One region of the Quisquiliibacterium sp. genome, then DNA from elsewhere that is predicted to be linked to it. Evidence: predicted binding sites of a transcription regulator. Region 1 holds the regulator's gene; the other holds the start of a gene.
What was found. Region 1 encodes LexA, which represses DNA repair genes until DNA is damaged. Its sites were predicted from a motif close to ACTGTATNNNNATACAGT; they were not measured.
Positions count from the first base shown of each region.

Region 2: a site for LexA is predicted at 1,331-1,348, ahead of recA (recombinase RecA). Genes of this name have one in related genera too.

Region 1 is NZ_CEXFHW010000019.1:13,357-18,641, reverse strand. It holds gene AC2H6A_RS04025 (NAD(P)-dependent oxidoreductase) at 2-904, opposite strand; gene AC2H6A_RS04020 (RNA recognition motif domain-containing protein) at 988-1,497, opposite strand; gene lexA (transcriptional repressor LexA) at 1,793-2,440, shown strand; gene imuA (translesion DNA synthesis-associated protein ImuA) at 2,454-3,206, shown strand; gene AC2H6A_RS04005 (Y-family DNA polymerase) at 3,273-4,895, shown strand; gene AC2H6A_RS04000 (NYN domain-containing protein) at 5,006-5,285, opposite strand, start outside.
Region 2 is NZ_CEXFHW010000072.1:7,817-13,101, forward strand. It holds gene recX (recombination regulator RecX) at 1-235, opposite strand, end outside; gene recA (recombinase RecA) at 235-1,269, opposite strand; gene AC2H6A_RS09935 (CinA family protein) at 1,392-1,934, opposite strand; gene AC2H6A_RS09940 (phosphatidylglycerophosphatase A family protein) at 1,939-2,394, opposite strand; gene thiL (thiamine-phosphate kinase) at 2,546-3,496, opposite strand; gene nusB (transcription antitermination factor NusB) at 3,496-3,966, opposite strand; gene ribH (6,7-dimethyl-8-ribityllumazine synthase) at 3,970-4,470, opposite strand; gene ribBA (bifunctional 3,4-dihydroxy-2-butanone-4-phosphate synthase/GTP cyclohydrolase II) at 4,479-5,285, opposite strand, start outside.

The DNA of each region.
Region 1 (5,285 bases):
TTCAGGCCCGGGAGCCCGACGCGAAACGCTCGCGGTAGTAGGCGAGTGCGGCCGCGTCGTCCTGATCGCGCCAGCCGGCATCGCACAGTGCCTGCATCAGGGCGGCCGCCGGCGCGCCCAGCGGCAGGTCCAGGCCCGCGGCGCAGGCCGCCTCGTTGGCCAGACGCACATCCTTGGTGAGCACATGCGCCTGGGCGCGGGGTGCGAGGTCTCCTGCCAGCGCGCGCGGCATGCGGTCATCGAACATCCAGCTCTGCCCCGAGCTGGCCGAGACCAGGGCCAGCAGGCGGACGGGATCGAGTCCCAGCCGCTCGCCCAGCGCCATCGCTTCGGCGCCCGCCAGCAGGTGAATGCCCGCCATGAGGTTGTTGACGAGCTTGGCTCGGGCGGCATCGCCCAGCCGTTCACCGATCAGGAAACGCCGGGCGGCAAGCACGGCCAGCAGGGGCTCGGCGCGGGCGAGCGTGACCGGCGAACCGGCCAGCATCATGCTCATGGTGCCGGCCTGCGCACGCGCCGGTCCGCCGGAGATGGGCGCATCGAGCACCGCGGCCCCCGTGCCGGCCATCGCGGCGCAGAAGCGCGCACTGTCCTCGGGGGAGATGGTGCTGCACAGGAGCACCAGGTGGGTGGGCCGGAGCGCGCCGAGCAGACCGCCAGGGCCATGGAGCACGGTCTCGATCTGGGCGGCGTCGAGCACCACCAGCGCCATCGCCTGGCAGGCGTCGGCGAGCGCAGCCGGCGAGGCCAGCACCGCGAACCCGAGTTCCCGCGCCTTGCGTTCGCGAGCGGGATCGATGTCGCGCACCGCCACCCGCAGGCCGCCGCGCAGCGCGCTTTCGGCCATGCCCATCCCCATCAGGCCGGCACCGATGACGCCGAAGGACTCGATCACGGTGGACACCGTCTGGGACTCAGGGCCCGGAAAGGGCCGAGGGCAGCATCGCGCACGCCCGGGGCAGGGCGCGGCGATCCGTCAGGAAAGGGTCAGCCGAACTGCCGCGGGCGCCGGGGGCCGCCGAAGCCGCCACCGCCGCCTTCACCACCGCCGCCACCGCCGCGGCCGTAGCCACCATCACCGCCACCGCCACCGCCACCGCCGCGGCCGTAGCCACCACCGCCACCGCCGTCACCGCGGCCGTAACCGCCACCACCACCACCACCGTAGCCGCCACCACCACCACCGCCACCACCACCACCACCACCATAGCCGCCACCACCACCACGGCGGAAACCGCCACCACCGCCCTGCTGCTCGCGGGCCTCGTTGACGACGAGACTGCGGCCTTCGAGGGAGTGGCCGTTGAGGGCTCGAATGGCGTTCTGGGCTTCGTCAGCGCTGGTCATGGTCACGAAGCCGAAGCCACGTGAGCGGCCGGATTCGCGATCGGTGACGATACGGGCATCGGTGACCTCGCCGTGGTCGCCGAACAGCTGGGTGAGCTGGGCGTCGGTGGCTCGCCAGGGCAGGTTGCCGACATAGATCTTGGTGGGCATCAAATCATCCTCGAAACTGGACGGAACATTGCATTTCGAGGCGAACCAGGTAAAGGAACCGGGAAATGCAGGAACCGGGAAATGCAAGCCTGGCACCGGACTGTGGATTCTGAAATTGCACGAGCCGGAACCATGCGCCTCCTCAATGTGCCACAAAGCCGTTGGAGCGCACATCCCCCGTCTTGGGGAAAGACAATGTTTTTTACATGAGGTAAAGGATTTTTTTCTTGAAGTTCAGCCATGACTGTATGAAAATACAGCCTTCATGACCACCCGGCTCCGCCACGGCCCCTCAATGCGCGAACTCACCCCCCGCCAGCAGGAAATCCTGGCCCTCATCAGGGAACACATCGCCGGCACGGGCTTCCCGCCCACCCGGGCCGAGATCGCGCAGCGTCTCGGGTTCCGCTCGCCCAACGCCGCAGAAGAACACCTGAAGGCCCTGTCGCGCAAGGGGGTCATCGAACTCACCGCCGGTGCGTCACGGGGCATCCGGCTCAAGCTGCTGCCTGATGAACACCGCCAGGACACCCACAGCGCGGTGCAGATCGCCTTGTCGCTCCCGCTGGTGGGCCGGGTGGCAGCGGGCAGCCCCATCCTGGCGCAGGAGCATGTGGAGGCCAGCTACGCCCTCGATCCGGCCCTCTTCGAACAACGCCCGGATTATCTGCTCAAGGTGCGCGGCATGAGCATGCGCGATGCCGGCATCCTCGACGGCGATCTGCTCGCGGTGCGCCGCACCACCGAGGCCCGCAATGGTCAGATCATCGTCGCCCGGGTGGGCGACGATGTCACCGTCAAGCGCTGGCGTCAGCGCGGCCATGTCGTCGAGCTGCTGCCCGAGAACCCCGACTACCAGCCCATCGTGCTCGACACCCGGCATGACGAGTTCGCCATCGAGGGCCTGGGCGTGGGTCTGATCCGGGGCTCGCACGCGCTCTGAACCCCCTGGCATCATGCAGCCCCCCGCTTCCCTGCCAGCCTGCGTCTGGCGTGCCCATGAACTCGGCGGCACCGGTCAGGCCGGTCATCCCAGCGGCTTTGCATCGCTGGACGCACAGCTGCCCGGCAGCGGCTGGCCATCCGGCATGCTCACCGAGCTCATCAGTCGCGAACCCGGCACCGGAGAACTGCGCCTGCTCGTGCCGCTGCTGCGGCAGCTCAGCCAGGCCCAGCGGCTGATCATCCTGCTGGCCCCGCCGCACACTCCCTATGCCCCCGCGCTCCAAAGCCACGGCATCGACATCAACCGCCTGCTGATCGTCCAGGCGCCCAATGCCGCCGACCGGCTCTGGGCAGTCGAGAAGTCCCTCAAGAGCGGCAGCTTCGGCTGCCTGCTGGCCTGGCTGCCGCAGGAACGCACACGGCCGGAACACCTGCGTCGCCTGCAGCTGGCCGCCCAGGCGGCACAGGGGCCGGTGTTCCTGTTCCGCCCGCTCGCCGCCCAGTTCGAGGCCTCCCCCGCGCCGCTGCGGCTGCTGCTGCTGCCTCGCCCCGAGCAGCAGCTCTCGGTGCAGGTGCTCAAGCGGCGCGGCCCGGTGCTGGCGCAGCCGATGCTGCTGAACCTGCCACAGCCGATGACCACCATCCGGCTGCGTCGCCACCCGGCCAGCCTGTCGGCAACCGATGCGCTTGCCGCTGGCCTGGGCACCGCGCACACCGGTGCAGGGCTGCCTGCGCGGCACCGACAACCAGCCACGCTCAACTGACGCTGCCGCGCGCCTGAGCCCGCCGCAGGGGCGACTCAGGCGACTGCCCTCGGCCACACCACCGCCATGCTCTGGCTCGGCATCCATTTCCCCCTGCTGGCGCTCGAGGTCTTCCTGCGCGCCCTGCCAAGCGCCGGGAGCGCAGGCCTGCCGCGTCCAGACCTGGCGGTGTGCCGTCAACTGCGGGTGCTGCACGCCTGCGAACAGGCCCGGGCGCGAGGCGTCCAATCGGGCATGAAACAGGCCACTGCCCTGGCCATTGCACCCGAGCTGCTGCTGCGCGAGCAGAACCCGCGGCTGGAGGCCGAAGCCATCACATCGGCCGCCACCTGGGCACTGCAGTTCACCCCATCGGTCAGCCTGCAGTCCACGCCGGCAGCCGGGCTGTTGCCCCCGGGTGCCACGCCCGCACAAGCCAGCGGCCTGCTGCTTGAGGTCGAACCCAGCCTGCGGTTGTTCGGCGGGCTCACCGCCCTCATCGAAGGCCTGCGCGCCGGCCTGCAGGCCCAGGGATTCGAGCCGCAGATCGCCGTCGCCCCCACCGCCACCGGTGCCTGGCTGCTTGCCCGCCATCAGGACGGTCTGATCGCCGACAGCCTGGCCAGCCTCAATGCCCGACTCGCCGGGCTGCCCGTCAGCGCGCTCGACAGCACCGCGGCGTACTGCGATGCCCTCATGTCACTGGGCGCGCACACCCTCAAGCAGTTGTCGCTGCTGCCCCGGGCCGGTGTGGCCCGGCGTTTCGGGCCCGGACTGCTCACCGAACTCGACCGGGCCTTCGGGCGAGTGCCCGAGGCTCGGGAATGGTTCGTCGCGTCGCCGCGCTTCGCGACCCGCCTTGAGCTGCCTGCCCAGGCCGAGACAGCCGAAGCGCTGCTGGCCGGCGCCAACCGGCTGCTGATCCCCCTGTGCGGCTGGCTGAACGCACGCCATGCCGGTGCTCGACGCATCCTGCTCAACGCCCTGCATGACGAAGCCCCCGCCACCAGCATCGTGCTGAGCCCGGCCGATCCCAGCGCCGACCCGCAGCGCCTGGGCAGCCTGCTGCGCGAGAAGCTGTCGGTGCTGCGCCTGCGCGCCCCGGTGCACACCCTGCAGCTCGATTGCGAGTCGGTCGCGCCCATGCCGGCCGACAGCCAGACCCTGTTCCCCACCCCAGCCCAGGCTCGTGAAAGCCTCGGGCGGCTGGTTGAACAGCTGCAGGCCCGGCTCGGTCATGACCGGGTGCTGCGGCTGAGCCTGCAGTCCGACCATCGCCCCGAGAAGGCCAGCGCGCTCGCCCAGACCGGCATCGATGGCCTGATGGACGCAGGCCCGCAGCCCCGACGCCCAGGCCCGACCGCCGGCAAGGTCGGCGGTTCGCGGGCCCCGGGCATCGCCTCCGACAAGGCCCAGCCGGCACGGCGCGCCGACACCGTTGCCGAGATCGGCGCCCTGCCCCGGCCGCTGTGGCTGCTGGAACGCCCACAGCCTCTGGGAGAGCGCCAGCAACGCCCCTGGCTGCAGGGGCCGCTCACCCTGCTGGCCGGGCCCGAGCGGATCGAGACCGGCTGGTGGGACGGGGAGCTGATGCAGCGCGACTACTTCATCGCGGGCGATACCGAAGGCGTGCTGCTCTGGATCTATCGGGAACGGCTCCCGGGTGATGGACAGGTCGCGGGCTGGTTCCTGCAGGGCCGCTTCGGCTGAGCGCGCCACGCAGGCCTGCGTCCCTGGCCACGCCCGGGGTCGCGTCAGGGGCGGCCCTGTTCCAACGCACAACGCACCCACCGACCCGGCAAGCCCGGGGACCGAGCGGCTCAGGCGAGGCTGCGCACCGTGTAGCCGCCCGACTTGTCATCGAGCGACAGCTCGATCAGCCCACGGTCGCGCGCCTCCTCGAGCAGACGGTTGAAGGAACGAAAGCCGTAGTAGCCCTCGCTGAAGCCCGGCTTGCGGCGACGCAGGGTCTGCTTGACCATCGACCCCCAGATCTTCTCGTCCTCACCGCGCTCCGCGGCGAGCGCCTCCAGCGTCCCCACCACCAGATCGAGCGCCTGCTGCCGCCGGGCCTCGGCAGCACTCTCCGAGGGTTCCGAC
Region 2 (5,285 bases), on a different contig from region 1:
GGCGTCGCACGCCATACCGCGCCCCACGACGACGCACCAGACTTTCGACGAACCGCTGGTCGCTCAGCAGGCCCTCCTGGACCAGCCCATCAAGCAGCGTCTCGAGCGCATCGGGTTCGGACGCGTGGGCGGCCAGCTTGCGGGCGAGTTCGAGACGGCTGTGCTCGCGTCGCGCGAGATGGCCCAGCGCCCGCGCCCTCAACGAGAGCGAGTGCGCGGCGGGCCGCCTGCCGATCAGGCGGCCTCCTCGGCGCCGCCGCGGTGGCTGACCCCGAAGTGCTCGCGGACCTTGTTCTCGATCTCGCGGGCGAGTTCGGGGTGCTCGCGCAGGTACTCCCGGGCATTGTCCTTGCCCTGGCCAACGCGTTCACCCTGATAGCTGTACCAGGCGCCGGATTTCTCGATCACCGAGCACTCGGCGCCGAGGTCGAGGATCTCGCCCTCGCGGGAGATGCCCTCGCCGTAGAGGATGTCAAAGGCAGCCTGCTTGAAGGGTGGCGCGACCTTGTTCTTCACGACCTTGACCTTGGTCTCGGAGCCGACCACCTCTTCGCCCTTCTTGATGGAGCCGGTGCGCCGGATGTCAAGCCGCACCGAGGCGTAGAACTTCAGCGCATTGCCCCCCGTGGTGGTCTCGGGGTTGCCGAACATGACACCGATCTTCATGCGGATCTGTTTGATGAAGTTCACCATGCTGTTGGTGCGCTTGATGGTGCCGGTGAGCTTGCGCAGGGCCTGCGACATGAGACGGGCCTGCAGACCGGGCAGTGAATCACCCATCTCGCCTTCGATCTCGGCCTTGGGGGTGAGCGCCGCGACCGAGTCAATGACGATGAGGTCGACCGAGCCGCTGCGCACGAGCGCATCGGCGATCTCGAGCGCCTGCTCGCCGGTGTCAGGCTGCGACACCAGCAGATCGGAGAGATTGACCCCGAGCTTGGCGGCGTACTGGACATCGAGCGCGTGCTCGGCATCAATGAAGGCGCAGGTGCCGCCGAGCTGCTGCATCTCGGCGATGACCTGCAGCGTGAGGGTGGTCTTGCCGGAGGACTCGGGGCCGTAGATCTCGATGACCCGGCCACGCGGCAGGCCGCCGACGCCCAGGGCGATGTCCAGGCCGAGCGAGCCGGTGGAGACAACCTGGATATCGGCCGCGACTTCGCCGTCGGCCAGCTTCATGATGGAGCCCTTGCCGAACTGCTTCTCGATCTGGGCCAGCGCGGCGGTGAGCGCCTTGGCGCGCTCGGTTCTGGATTTGGCGTCTTCCATCTTGATGACCTTGTCCATGGCGTTTTCCGGTGGGGTGAGGCACGAAGTATCCCACAGGAGTACTGTATAAACAATCAGACCTTTGGCTGATCCGGCGGGGTGTGGCGGCTGACCGACAGGCCTCAGGGCTCATCCATGGCGCCGAGCGGGCGAGGGTCCACGCGCTGCAGCGCGCCCCGCAACGAGAACAGCGCCGCCTGCCGGCGCACCGCCGCGCGGTCGCCGTCGAAACGGTGCGTCACGCTCTGCGCCGGCTCGCCTCGCCGCGCCCAGCCGAAGCACACCATGCCCACCGGCTTGTCGGGGGTGCCGCCGCCAGGGCCGGCCACCCCGGTGACCGACATCGCCAGGAAGGCCGTGCTGCGGGCCAGCGCACCCTCGGCCATGGCCCGGGCGACCGGCTCGCTCACCGCGCCGAACTGCGCGAGCAGCGACTCGGGCACTCCGACCAGATCGGTCTTGGCCTGGTTGCTGTAGGTGACAAAGCCGCGGTCGAACCAGGCGCTGGATCCGGGCGTCTCGGTGAGCGCCCGGGCGATCAGCCCACCGGTGCAGGATTCCACGGTGGCAAGCATGCGGCCCGAGGGCACCAGCAGCCGGCCGAGCCGCGTGGCCAGGGCGACCACCGCGGCATCGTCCGCAGCGAAGTCAGGGATCAGGGTCATGGCCTCAGAGCCAGGGGCGCGCGAGCGCGAGGAGGAACAGCGTGACGAAGGCCGCCAGCAGGTCGTCGAGCATCACGCCCAGACCACCCGGCACTCGGCGGTCGGCCCAGCCGATCGGCGGCGGCTTGGTGGCATCGAGAAGGCGGAACAGGGCAAAGCCGGCCAGCTGCCAGCCCAGCGTGGCCGGCAGCACCATGAGCACGATCCAGAAGGCGACGATCTCGTCCCAGACGATGGCGCCGTGATCCTTCACCCCGAGATCATGCGCGGTGCGCGCGCAGGCCCAGGGCCCGATCGCCAGGCCCAGGGCGATGAGCGCCGCCTGGGCGCCAGCCGGCCAGTGCGCCGGCAATGCCAGCCAGGCCACCCAGGCCCAGAGGGTGCCGACCGTGCCGGGCGCGCGCGGCGACAGGCCGCTGCCGAAACCGAGCGCGATCCAGCGGGCGAGCCTCGGGCGCATGAAGGCGAAACCGGGTCGGCGCACAGCCGCTGACGACGCGATGTCATCGGGCTGCGCGACACCGCCCGTGGCAGCGCCGCCCCCGGCGAGGGAGATACCGTCGGGCGAGCGGCCGTCTGGCCGGGAATCGCCGGGCCGGGAATCGCCGGCGTCAGCGGAAGTGATCGAAGGCGTGGAGCTCATCGGTGTCGATGGTAGCCCCATCGTCATCGATCAGCCGGATTCCCGGCGTATCGACCAGGCTGCCGATGCGGGCAGGCGCGGCGCCGTCTCCGGCCAGCGCGGCGATCGCGGCCCGGGCCCCGGGTGGCGCACTGAAGAGCAATTCATAGTCATCGCCGCCCGCCAGGGCGAGCGCCCGCCGACGCGATGCGGGAAGGCGGGCCAGCGAGGGCGACACCGGCACCGCCGGCCAGTTCACCCGTGCACCGACGGCTGAGCGCTCGCAGAGATGGGCAAGATCACCCCACAGCCCGTCGGAGAGATCGATCGCGGCATGCGCCCGGCCCAGCAGGGCTCGCCCCAGGCGCAGGCGCGGGCCGGGTCGCTCCAGCCGGACTCGGGCGGGATGCCCCTCGGGCAACGGCCGACCGTCCAGGCGCTCGGCCACCGCGAAGGCCGCCGCGCCCAGGGGGCCCGAGACCCAGAGATCGTCGCCGGGCCGGCCACGGTCGCGGCGCAGGGCCTGCGCGGGCGGCACATGCCCGAAGACCGTGATGCCGATGGTGAGCGGACCACGGGTGGTGTCACCGCCGATCAGCTCGCAGTCATGGCGCGCGGCCAGGGCGAGCAGGCCGGCGGCGAACCCGGCCAGCCAGCCCTCGTCGGCCTGCGGCAGCGCCAGGGCCAGGGTGAAGCCGATCGGCGCGGCCCCCATGGCGGCCAGGTCGGAGAGATTGACCGCCAGCGACTTCCAGCCCAGCGCGGCAGGATCGACATCGGCGAAGAAGTGCCGCCCGGCCACCAGCAGGTCGGTGCTCACCGCCAGGCATTCCCCTGCCGGAAGGTCGCCGAGCAGGGCGCAGTCGTCACCGATGCCCAGACGGGCGCGGCGCAGCGGGGCGCCCGCGAAGTGCCGCCGGATGAGCTCGAACTCGCCCATCAGTGGCGCCGCGCAGCCACCTCCGTGGCTCGCAGCCTGCCTGCCACCCGATCGAGCACGCCGTTGACATAGCGGAAACCGTCGGTGCCGCCGAAGGTCTTGGCGAGTTCGACCGCCTCGTTGATGACCACGCGGTATGGAATCTCGGGATGCCGGGCAAGCTCGTAGGCGCCCACCAGCAGGGTGGCGTGCTCGACCGGACTCAGCTCGGCGAGGGTGCGGTCGAGGTGCGGCACGAGGGCCTCGTGCAGGGTGTCGAGGTCACGGATGACACCGTGCAGCAGCGCAGACAGGTGCTCGCGGTCGGCCTTGCCGAACTCCGGAGCCTCGGACAGATGGGCTTCGATGGCGCCGCCATCCTCGCGGGCGACCAGCCACTGGTAGAGACCCTGCACCGCGAGCTCGCGGGAGCGGCGCCGGGCGCTGCGCTGCGCCGGGCGCGGCGGGCCGGACGCGGGGCGCTCGGCCATGGATCAGTCGTCCTCGAGCTCGTCGTCGTCGGCGCCGCCGCCGAGCGACGCGATCGAGGCGGTGAGGTTGGCCATCTCGACGGCCACGCGGGCGGCATCGGCGCCCTTCTCGGCGGCCCGCACCATGGCCTGCTCGTCGTCCTCGGTGGTGAGGATGGCGTTGGCGATGGGAATGGAGAAGTCGAGCGACACACGGGCGACGCCGGCTGCGCTCTCGTTGGAGACCACCTCGAAGTGATAGGTCTCGCCGCGGATCACCGCACCCAGCGCCACCAGGGCATCGAACTCGCCGGTCTGGGCGAGCTTCTGCAGCGCCAGCGGAATCTCGAGGGCACCCGGCACCGTGCAGACGAAGATGTCCTCCTCGCCCACGCCCAGGCGCATGAGCAGCTCGAGGCAGGCCTCGCGCAGCGCCGCGCACACCGGCTCGTTGAACCGGGCCTGGACCACGCCGATGCGCAGGCCCTCGCCGTTGGTTCCGGCGTCGAAGATGTCAATGCTCACCACTCACCTCACTCCCCGGACTCGAAGCCGGCAATTTCCAGGTCGTAACCCGCCACACTGGGCAGCTTGCGCGGCGCGGACAGCAGCCGCATCCGCCGCACGCCAAGCTCCTTGAGGATCTGCGCGCCGGTGCCGTAGGTGCGCAGGTCGAACTTGCTGGTACGACGCTGGGACCCGTCACCGCGCGCCAGCTTGATCATGGCATCGGACTGGGCGAACACCGCCTCGGCGCCGAGCGCGCAGTTGAGCATGACCAGCACGCCGTGGCCGCGTGCGCGGATCGCCTGCAGCGAGCGATGGATGCTCCAGGCATGCGTGCCGCGGGCGGTGTCGATCAGGTCGAGCACCGAGGTGGGCTCGTGCACGCGCACCAGCGTCTCGTCGGCGCCGGCGGGATCGCCGAGCACCAGCGCCATGTGCGGCTGGCCGGTGGGCTTGTCGCGGAAGACATGGAGCTGGAACGCGCCATGGGCGGTCTCGACCTCGCGCGTACCCACCCGTTCGACCAGGGTCTCGTTGGCGCTGCGGTACTCGATGAGATCGGCGATGGTGCCGATCTTCAGGTCGTGCTGGGCGGCGAACTCGATCAGGTCAGGCAGACGGGCCATGGTGCCGTCCTCCTTCATGATCTCGCAGATCACCGATGCGGGCGTCAGCCCTGCCAGCGCGCCGAGGTCGCAGCCAGCCTCGGTGTGCCCGGCGCGGCTGAGCACGCCGCCCGGCTTGGCCATCACGGGGAAGATGTGGCCGGGCTGTACGATGTCTTCAGGGCGCGCGTGGCGCGCCACCGCCGCGGCCACGGTGCGGGCACGGTC